2 regions of the Geobacillus sp. BMUD genome follow, and region 1 is predicted to be linked to the other one. Evidence: a T-box and tRNA genes for the amino acid it is inferred to sense, from the RefSeq annotation. Region 1 holds a T-box; the other holds one or more tRNA genes.
What was found. A T-box is a leader RNA that pairs with one kind of tRNA and senses whether it is charged. The one in region 1 lies ahead of ETC05_RS04630 (valine--tRNA ligase), so its partner is inferred to be a tRNA-Val.
Positions count from the first base shown of each region.

Region 2: it encodes a tRNA-Val, which carries the amino acid that the T-box ahead of ETC05_RS04630 (valine--tRNA ligase) is inferred to sense. The anticodon was not compared.

Region 1 covers NZ_SDLA01000002.1:167,856-172,174, reverse strand. Annotated here, with positions in the region: gene spoVID (stage VI sporulation protein D) at 1-163, shown strand, start outside; gene ysxE (spore coat protein YsxE) at 212-1,240, shown strand; gene ETC05_RS04635 (hypothetical protein) at 1,278-1,466, opposite strand; T-box leader at 1,606-1,841, shown strand; gene ETC05_RS04630 (valine--tRNA ligase) at 1,941-4,319, shown strand, end outside.
Region 2 covers NZ_SDLA01000018.1:34-4,352, forward strand. Annotated here, with positions in the region: partial or broken rRNA gene ETC05_RS15070 (16S ribosomal RNA) at 1-168, opposite strand, end outside; tRNA gene ETC05_RS15075 (tRNA-Ala) at 333-405, opposite strand; tRNA gene ETC05_RS15080 (tRNA-Pro) at 418-491, opposite strand; tRNA gene ETC05_RS15085 (tRNA-Arg) at 496-569, opposite strand; tRNA gene ETC05_RS15090 (tRNA-Leu) at 573-658, opposite strand; tRNA gene ETC05_RS15095 (tRNA-Gly) at 675-749, opposite strand; tRNA gene ETC05_RS15100 (tRNA-Leu) at 761-845, opposite strand; tRNA gene ETC05_RS15105 (tRNA-Lys) at 856-931, opposite strand; tRNA gene ETC05_RS15110 (tRNA-Val) at 1,176-1,251, opposite strand; rRNA gene rrf (5S ribosomal RNA) at 1,260-1,376, opposite strand; gene lysS (lysine--tRNA ligase) at 1,629-3,113, opposite strand; gene dusB (tRNA dihydrouridine synthase DusB) at 3,397-4,319, opposite strand, start outside.

The sequences.
Region 1 (4,319 bases):
TTGCATCGTCCAGCAAGGAGATTCATTGGACAAGATTGCCGAACGGTATGATGTGACCGTCTCGCAGCTTTTGCGCGCCAACGATTTGGAAGGCCCAGATGACGTGCACGAGGGGCAGCTGCTCTATATTCCGGCCATGGCGGGAAGCCGTCCTTTCTCATGAAAGGAACGCTTTCCGTTTCTTTTGCCGATCAGTAAGGGGGCGTAACGAATGGCCGCACAGGCTGACCGATATGAGGCTGTGCTCGCCCAGTACGGTCTTCGTCCAGAGCGCATGGAGCAGCGAGGCAAAGCCGTCAAGGTATACACGAACCGCGGTGTTTTCGCCTTAAAGCCGCTTGAAAGCGAGCAAGAAGCCGCTGCTATTTGGCAGTCTCTGCAACATGGCGGCCGCCGCTGCCTCCCATTGTACTTTACGCAGCAGCGGTCGCTGTTTGCCACAGAAGGCAGGCGCCTTTATTATTTGCAAGCATGGCATGACGGCGAATCGAAGGTAGAGAAGGATGTGATCCACACCTTTTTTCGCGAACTCGCCCGCCTCCATCGCGCCACCGTCCGCACGATCGAGGTGGGTGAGGAAGAGGCGGCGGCGTACCGAAAGCAAAAAAGGGACGAATGGCAACGGACGCGAGCCGTATGGGAAGAGCGGGTCGAACGGTACGAAGCGGCGTGGTACATGTCACCGTTTCAACTTCAATGTTGCACCTATTTTCATGAGGTGATGCGCGCGTACGCGTTTGCTGAGGAGCGGCTCGATGCCTGGGAAGAGACGCTGAAAGAGACGAAGCAATGGCGCATCGCTTGGGTGCATGGCAAAGCGCGTCTCTCCCACCATCTCCCGCCGTATTGGATCAGTTGGGAGCGGGCGCATTGGAATTCACCGCTCTTTGACGTGATCGCCGCTCTCCGTTTTCACGTGCGAACGATGCCGCCGCTGGGGCGCGAGTGGCTTGAAGGGATGGAGGAGTACGAGAAGGAGCTGCCGCTGTCCGACGGGGAGCGGGCGTTTTTATACAGCCATTTGGCGGAGCCGCGCGGGTTTGTCCGTTGTTTGGAGCGATATGAGGCCGCTTCGCGGAACGAGCGGAACGAGCGGGAATATGTGACCGCGCTGCAACGTTGTTACTGGGCGTTCAAAAACATGGAGGCCGTTGTCATGCATCTTGTCCAACGCGACGCCGCGCAGCAGGAAGAGGCGATGGATAATGAACAGCCGGCGGATGAAAGCAGCAATGGTTAAATGGATTTTGAATCCAGCCCAACAAAACGGCGTCGCACTAAATCCATTCCAAATGGAGCGCCACCGCAATGAAAACGAAGATGGCCAATAAAATGACATCAAACGTTGTTGGCAGAAAAATGGTGCGGATCGCTTGAAAAATGGTGAGCGGGATGATCACTTGGGCGCAGACGGCGCGTACTTGCCGAAGCCACGGCGGCCACGAATACGGATTGAATCGCCGCATCGACATTCCCTCCTTCTCCGGTTTACTATACAATATGAAATGTGCGATGGTTTGTCACCAAATGCACACGGATGGAATAAATAAATAAAAACTTGGCAAAGATGATGGACAATGGTAGTATAATAATCGAACGATGACGACAAAAGCGAAGACGGGGAGGAGTACAGCGGTCCGCGCCTGCAGAGAGGGAAATCAGAAGCTGCGAGATTTCCTAGGATGACGGCTGCTGGAAGGTCGCCCTTGAGCTGCTTCTTTGAACGGCGCTGCCGCCAAGTAGAGGAAGCCGGCATCATGCCGTTATGCCAATGAAGCGCTTAAGCCTCCAGGCTTAAGAAAAAAGGTGGTACCGCGAAAGCAGCTCCTTTCGTCCTTTTCGGATGAAAGGGGCTTTTTTGCTTGCCGGCGGCGCGGCATTGCCAAGCAGGAAAGCCGCCGTCGGCCGCATTGTCCATCATGTCGAAGGAGGGAATGATTATGGCACAGCATGAAGTGTCAATGCCGCCCAAATACGACCATCGCGCCGTTGAGGCGGGGCGTTATGAATGGTGGCTGAAAGGCAAGTTTTTTGAAGCGACCGGCGATCCGGACAAACAACCATTTACGATCGTCATTCCGCCACCGAACGTCACCGGCAAACTGCATTTGGGGCATGCGTGGGATACGACGCTGCAGGACATCATTACCCGCATGAAGCGGATGCAAGGCTATGACGTTCTTTGGCTTCCAGGGATGGATCATGCCGGCATCGCCACCCAGGCGAAAGTGGAGGAAAAATTGCGCAGCCAAGGGCTGTCGCGCTACGATTTAGGCCGGGAAAAATTTTTAGAAGAAACGTGGAAGTGGAAGGAAGAATACGCCGGCCATATTCGCAGCCAATGGGCGAAGTTAGGGCTTGGCCTCGATTACAAGCGCGAGCGGTTTACGCTGGATGAAGGGCTCTCCAAAGCGGTGCGCGAAGTGTTCGTCTCGCTTTACCGGAAAGGGCTCATTTACCGCGGCGAGTACATCATCAACTGGGACCCGGTGACGAAAACGGCGTTGTCGGACATTGAGGTGGTTTATAAAGAAGTAAAAGGCGCGCTCTATCATTTGCGCTATCCGCTCGCTGACGGCTCGGGCTACATCGAAGTGGCGACGACCCGTCCGGAAACGATGCTCGGCGATACGGCTGTTGCGGTTCATCCAGATGATGAGCGATATAAGCACTTGATCGGCAAAATGGTGAAATTGCCGATCGTCGGCCGCGAAATTCCGATCATTGCCGATGAATATGTCGATATGGAATTCGGCTCCGGGGCGGTGAAAATTACGCCGGCGCACGACCCGAACGATTTTGAAATCGGCAACCGCCACAACTTGCCGCGCATTCTCGTCATGAATGAAGACGGCACGATGAATGAAAACGCCATGCAATACCAAGGGCTTGACCGGTTTGAATGCCGGAAGCAAATCGTCCACGATTTGCAGGAGCAAGGCGTCCTGTTTAAAATCGAGGAGCACGTGCACTCGGTCGGCCATAGCGAGCGGAGCGGCGCGGTCGTTGAGCCGTATTTGTCGACGCAATGGTTCGTGAAAATGAAGCCGCTCGCTGAAGCCGCCATCAAGCTCCAGCAAACGGACGGAAAAGTGCAGTTCGTGCCGGAGCGGTTTGAAAAAACGTACTTGCACTGGCTGGAAAACATCCGCGACTGGTGCATTTCGCGCCAGCTTTGGTGGGGGCACCGGATTCCGGCGTGGTATCATAAAGAAACGGGGGAAATTTACGTCGACCATGAGCCGCCGAAAGACATTGAAAACTGGGAGCAAGACCCCGACGTGCTTGATACGTGGTTCAGCTCGGCACTTTGGCCGTTCTCGACAATGGGGTGGCCGGATACCGACTCGCCGGACTACAAGCGCTATTACCCGACCGATGTGCTTGTCACCGGCTATGACATCATTTTCTTCTGGGTATCGCGCATGATTTTCCAAGGGCTTGAATTCACCGGGAAGCGGCCGTTCAAGGACGTTCTCATCCACGGTCTCGTCCGCGACGCCCAAGGACGGAAAATGAGCAAGTCGCTCGGCAATGGCGTCGATCCGATGGATGTGATCGACCAGTACGGCGCCGATGCGCTCCGCTATTTCTTGGCGACCGGCAGCTCGCCGGGCCAAGATTTGCGCTTCAGCACGGAAAAAGTCGAAGCGACGTGGAATTTTGCCAACAAAATTTGGAACGCCTCGCGCTTTGCCTTGATGAACATGGGCGGCATGACGTACGAGGAGCTGGATTTGAGCGGCGAAAAAACGGTCGCCGACCATTGGATTTTAACGCGCTTAAACGAAACGATCGACACGGTGACGAAGCTCGCGGAGAAATACGAATTCGGTGAAGCCGGGCGCACGCTGTACAACTTTATTTGGGACGACTTGTGCGACTGGTACATCGAAATGGCCAAGCTGCCGCTGTACGGTGATGACGAGGCGGCGAAAAAGACGACGCGTTCGGTGTTGGCGTATGTGCTCGACAACACGATGCGCCTGCTTCACCCGTTCATGCCGTTCATTACCGAGGAAATTTGGCAAAACTTGCCTCATGAAGGGGAATCGATCACCGTTGCTCCGTGGCCGCAAGTGCGTCCCGAACTGTCGAACGAAGAAGCGGCTGAAGAAATGCGGATGCTTGTGGACATCATCCGCGCGGTCCGCAACGTTCGCGCTGAAGTGAACACGCCGCCGAGCAAACCGATTGCGCTCTACATTAAGACAAAAGACGAGCGCGTGCGGGAAGCGCTTTTGAAAAACCGCGCTTATTTGGAACGGTTCTGCAATCCGAGCGAGCTGGTCATCGACACCGATGTCCCGGCGCCGGAA
Region 2 (4,319 bases), on a different contig from region 1:
GCCCCGGTTTCCCGGAGTTATCCCGGTCTTGCGGGCAGGTTGCCCACGTGTTACTCACCCGTCCGCCGCTGACCAAACCAGAGCAAGCTCCGATCCGGTCCGCTCGACTTGCATGTATTAGGCACGCCGCCAGCGTTCGTCCTGAGCCAGGATCAAACTCTCCAAAGAAAATTGATTGGCTAATTCCGCTTCGGTCCGCCGCCGCTCGGGGTCAAATACCCCCCTCGGGGTGCAAGCACCCCTGTGGGTGAAGAACATTTGCCCGTCGCGGCGATCCACGGACCTCCGCTTTTCGTTGCGCTTCGTTTCGTTCAGTTTTCAAGGAACGATGATGGAGCCTATCGGGATCGAACCGATGACCTCCTGCGTGCAAAGCAGGCGCTCTCCCAGCTGAGCTAAGGCCCCATGTGGCCGCTATCGGGAAGACAGGATTTGAACCTGCGACCCCATGGTCCCAAACCATGTGCTCTACCAAGCTGAGCTACTTCCCGTTAACGCGCTCGAGAGGATTCGAACCCCTAACCTTCTGATCCGTAGTCAGATGCTCTATCCAATTGAGCTACGAGCGCAAGTGCCGAGGGCCGGACTCGAACCGGCACGGTAGTTACCTACCCCAGGATTTTAAGTCCTGTGCGTCTGCCAATTCCGCCACCCCGGCTAAATGGGCAAATAAATGGAGCGGAAGACGGGACTCGAACCCGCGACCCCCACCTTGGCAAGGTGGTGTTCTACCACTGAACTACTTCCGCTCGAACCAACATGCGGGTGAAGGGACTCGAACCCCCACGCCCGTAAAGGGCACTAGACCCTGAATCTAGCGCGTCTGCCAATTCCGCCACACCCGCAAATCAATTGTGGTGAGCCATGGAGGACTCGAACCTCCGACCCTCTGATTAAAAGTCAGATGCTCTACCTACTGAGCTAATGGCTCATATTTTGAATACACTCAGATATTTGACGATGTCCCTTCCTCTGCTAGCTGATTCAAGGATGCCCAGTGCGTCGGGACAACTCGAAGCGATTTCGAGGATGTATCGCTCGTTGCTCTACCTGCCTCTTCCTCTACCAGCTGTTTCAAAGAAGCCTGATGCGTCGAGGTAACTCGCAGTCAACTCGAAGATGCATCGCTCGTTACTGAGCTAATGGCTCATATCGTATTCACATAAATGCATAAATGGTGGAGGATGACGGGATCGAACCGCCGACCCCTTGCTTGTAAGGCAAGTGCTCTCCCAGCTGAGCTAATCCTCCACGGAATTGCCTAGCAACGACCTACTCTTGCAGGGGCGCTGGCCCCAACTACCATCGGCGCTGGAGGGCTTAACTTCCGTGTTCGGGATGGGAACGGGTGTTTCCCCTCCGCTATCATCACTAGGCAATCAACAGACAAGTTATATTATAATTACATTTATTTGTTTGTCAATAATCCTTTGTTTTTAACAACTGTTCTATTGTTTCAACGTGCTATCATAATATAACACATTGGAGAATGTTTGTCAACTCGCTTTTTTGCACCTGTTTTTTGTGAAAACGACGATCTTTATTTTACATAACTAAAATTTTAAAGTCAATAGTTTTTTTTACACAGATCGTCCCCTGCCGTTTTTCTTTGCAGGGGACGATCATGGTTATTTATGGCGCATTTGTGGGAAGAGCAGCACATCACGAATGGACGGCGAGTTGGTCAAGAGCATAACTAAGCGGTCGACGCCGATGCCAAGCCCGCCTGTCGGCGGCATGCCGTATTCGAGTGCTTCAAGGAAGTCCTCGTCCATTTCATGCGCTTCATCGTTTCCTTGTTCACGCTCTTTCAGCTGCGCCTCGAAGCGTTGGCGCTGATCAATCGGGTCGTTCAGTTCAGTAAAGGCATTGGCATGTTCGCGCCCGACGATAAACAGCTCAAATCGGTCGGTAAAACGCGGGTCGTCCGGATTTTTCTTGGCCAACGGTGAAATTTCAACCGGATGGCCATAAATGAACGTCGGCTGGATGAGATGGGACTCGACTTTTTGTTCAAAAAACTCGTTGACAATATGGCCAAACGTCATGTGGGGAGCGACTTCCACGCCATGTTCTTTCGCCAGCTCCCGCGCCTCTTCGTCGCTCATCTGCTGCCAGAAGTCGACGCCGACATATTCCTTGATTGCGTCAACCATATGGAGGCGCCGCCATTCAGGCGTTAAGTCAACGATATGTTCGCCGTATTGAATTTTCGTCGTTCCGAGCACTTCATTCGCAATGTGGGCGATCAAATTCTCGGTCAGTTTCATGATGTCGCGGAAATCGGCGTACGCCTCGTACAATTCGAGCATCGTAAACTCCGGATTATGGCGGGTGGAAATGCCTTCGTTCCGGAAAACGCGGCCGATTTCATACACCTTTTCCAAACCGCCGACGATGAGCCGTTTTAAATGGAGCTCGATGGCGATTCGCATATAAAGGGTCATATCCAATGCGTTATGATGCGTAATGAACGGACGCGCCGCAGCACCCCCAGCCACAGCGTGCATCATCGGCGTTTCAACTTCCAAATAGCCATGGCTGTCAAGATACCGCCGCATCGATTGGATGATCAAACTGCGAGTAATGAACGTCTTCTTGCTTTCTGGATTCATGATTAAATCGAGATAACGCTGGCGATAGCGTTGCTCGATATCTTTCAAACCGTGGTATTTTTCCGGCAATGGACGTAGCGCCTTCGTCAAAAATTCGTACGACGACACTTTGATGGAAAGTTCACCGACTTTTGTTTTAAACATTGTGCCGCGCACACCGACGATGTCGCCAAGGTCGGAGATTTTAAACAGTTCGTACTGTTGTTCGCCGACATCGTCTTGGCGGACGTAAATTTGGATTTGCCCTGTAACGTCTTGGATGTGGGCAAATCCCGCTTTGCCTTTGCCGCGCTTTGTCATGATGCGGCCGGCGACGGCGACTTCAATTTGCTTTTCCTCCAATTCCTCTTTCGATAAATCGCCGTACAGCTCGAACAGTTCTTGCGCTTTATGAGTGCGCTCGAACCGCTTGCCAAACGGGTCAACGCCCAATTCTTCAATTTTTTTCAGCTTTTCCCTGCGGACGCGCAGTTGGTCGTTCAATTCTTCGTGACTCATGGCTCATTCACTCCATTTAGCGATTTTTTACGAAAAATACTGCCAGCGCCCGCTGGCAGTTCTCCGCTGCATGAACATCGTCCCTGTTGTGCGACATACTCCCACCTTCTACGCTAATGCATGGAAGATGGGGGCTTCTCAGATCATCCCATCCTATGCCGGGAAATGGACCGAGCGATCCCCGTGCGCCCACGGTTCGATCATCGCCTTCGGTTGCGCCTAACCAAAACTCCTCTCCCACTTTCACTTTGTTGCGAAGTGGGAGACTTCTTTCGGAGCGATGTTAAACGGCTTCGGCGTTCGCCGCTGCTTGGACTTCCGCTTCTTCCGCCACGCGAAGCAACAGCGCGGCCAGTTCGTCCCGCGTTTCGCATTCATTGATGGCGTTGCGGATTTTCGCTGCACCGCGAATACCCTTTAAATACCAAGCAGCGTGTTTACGCATTTCTTTCACGGCGATATACTCGCCTTTTAAGGCAATCAACCGATCCAAATGCAACAGGCAGACGTCGATTTTTTCCCGCGGCGTCGGTTCCGGAATGAGCTCCCCAGTTTCTAAATAGCGGACCGTGCGGTAGATCATCCATGGGTTGCCAAGCGCCGCCCGTCCGATCATGACACCGTCGACTCCTGTCTCTTCCAGCATCCGTTTGGCATCTTGCGGCGTTTTGACGTCGCCATTGCCGATGACTGGGATGCTGACCGCTTCTTTCACTTGCTTGATGATGTTCCAGTCCGCTTTTCCTTCATACATTTGCACCCTTGTCCGTCCATGAACGGCGACGGCCTTCCCGCCGGCGCGCTCGACGGCTTGAGCGTTTTCGACGGCGTAAATGTGCTTTTCATCCCAACCGATCCGCATTTTCACCGTGACCGGTTTTTCCACGGCATCGACGATCGCGGCAACGACATCATAGATTTTATTCGGGTCAAGCAGCCATTTCGCTCCAGCGTCGCAATTCGTAATTTTCGGCACTGGGCAACCCATGTTAATGTCGATGATATCGGCATTCGTATTTTTATCGACAAATTTCGCCGCTTTGACGAGCGTCTCTTTCTCGCCGCCGAAAATTTGCAAGCTGATCGGCTTTTCCCGTTCATCAATATATAACATGTTTAACGTCTTTTCGTTGTTGTATACGATTCCTTTGTCGCTGACCATCTCCGCGCATACAAGCCCGGCGCCGAATTCTTTGACGGTCAGGC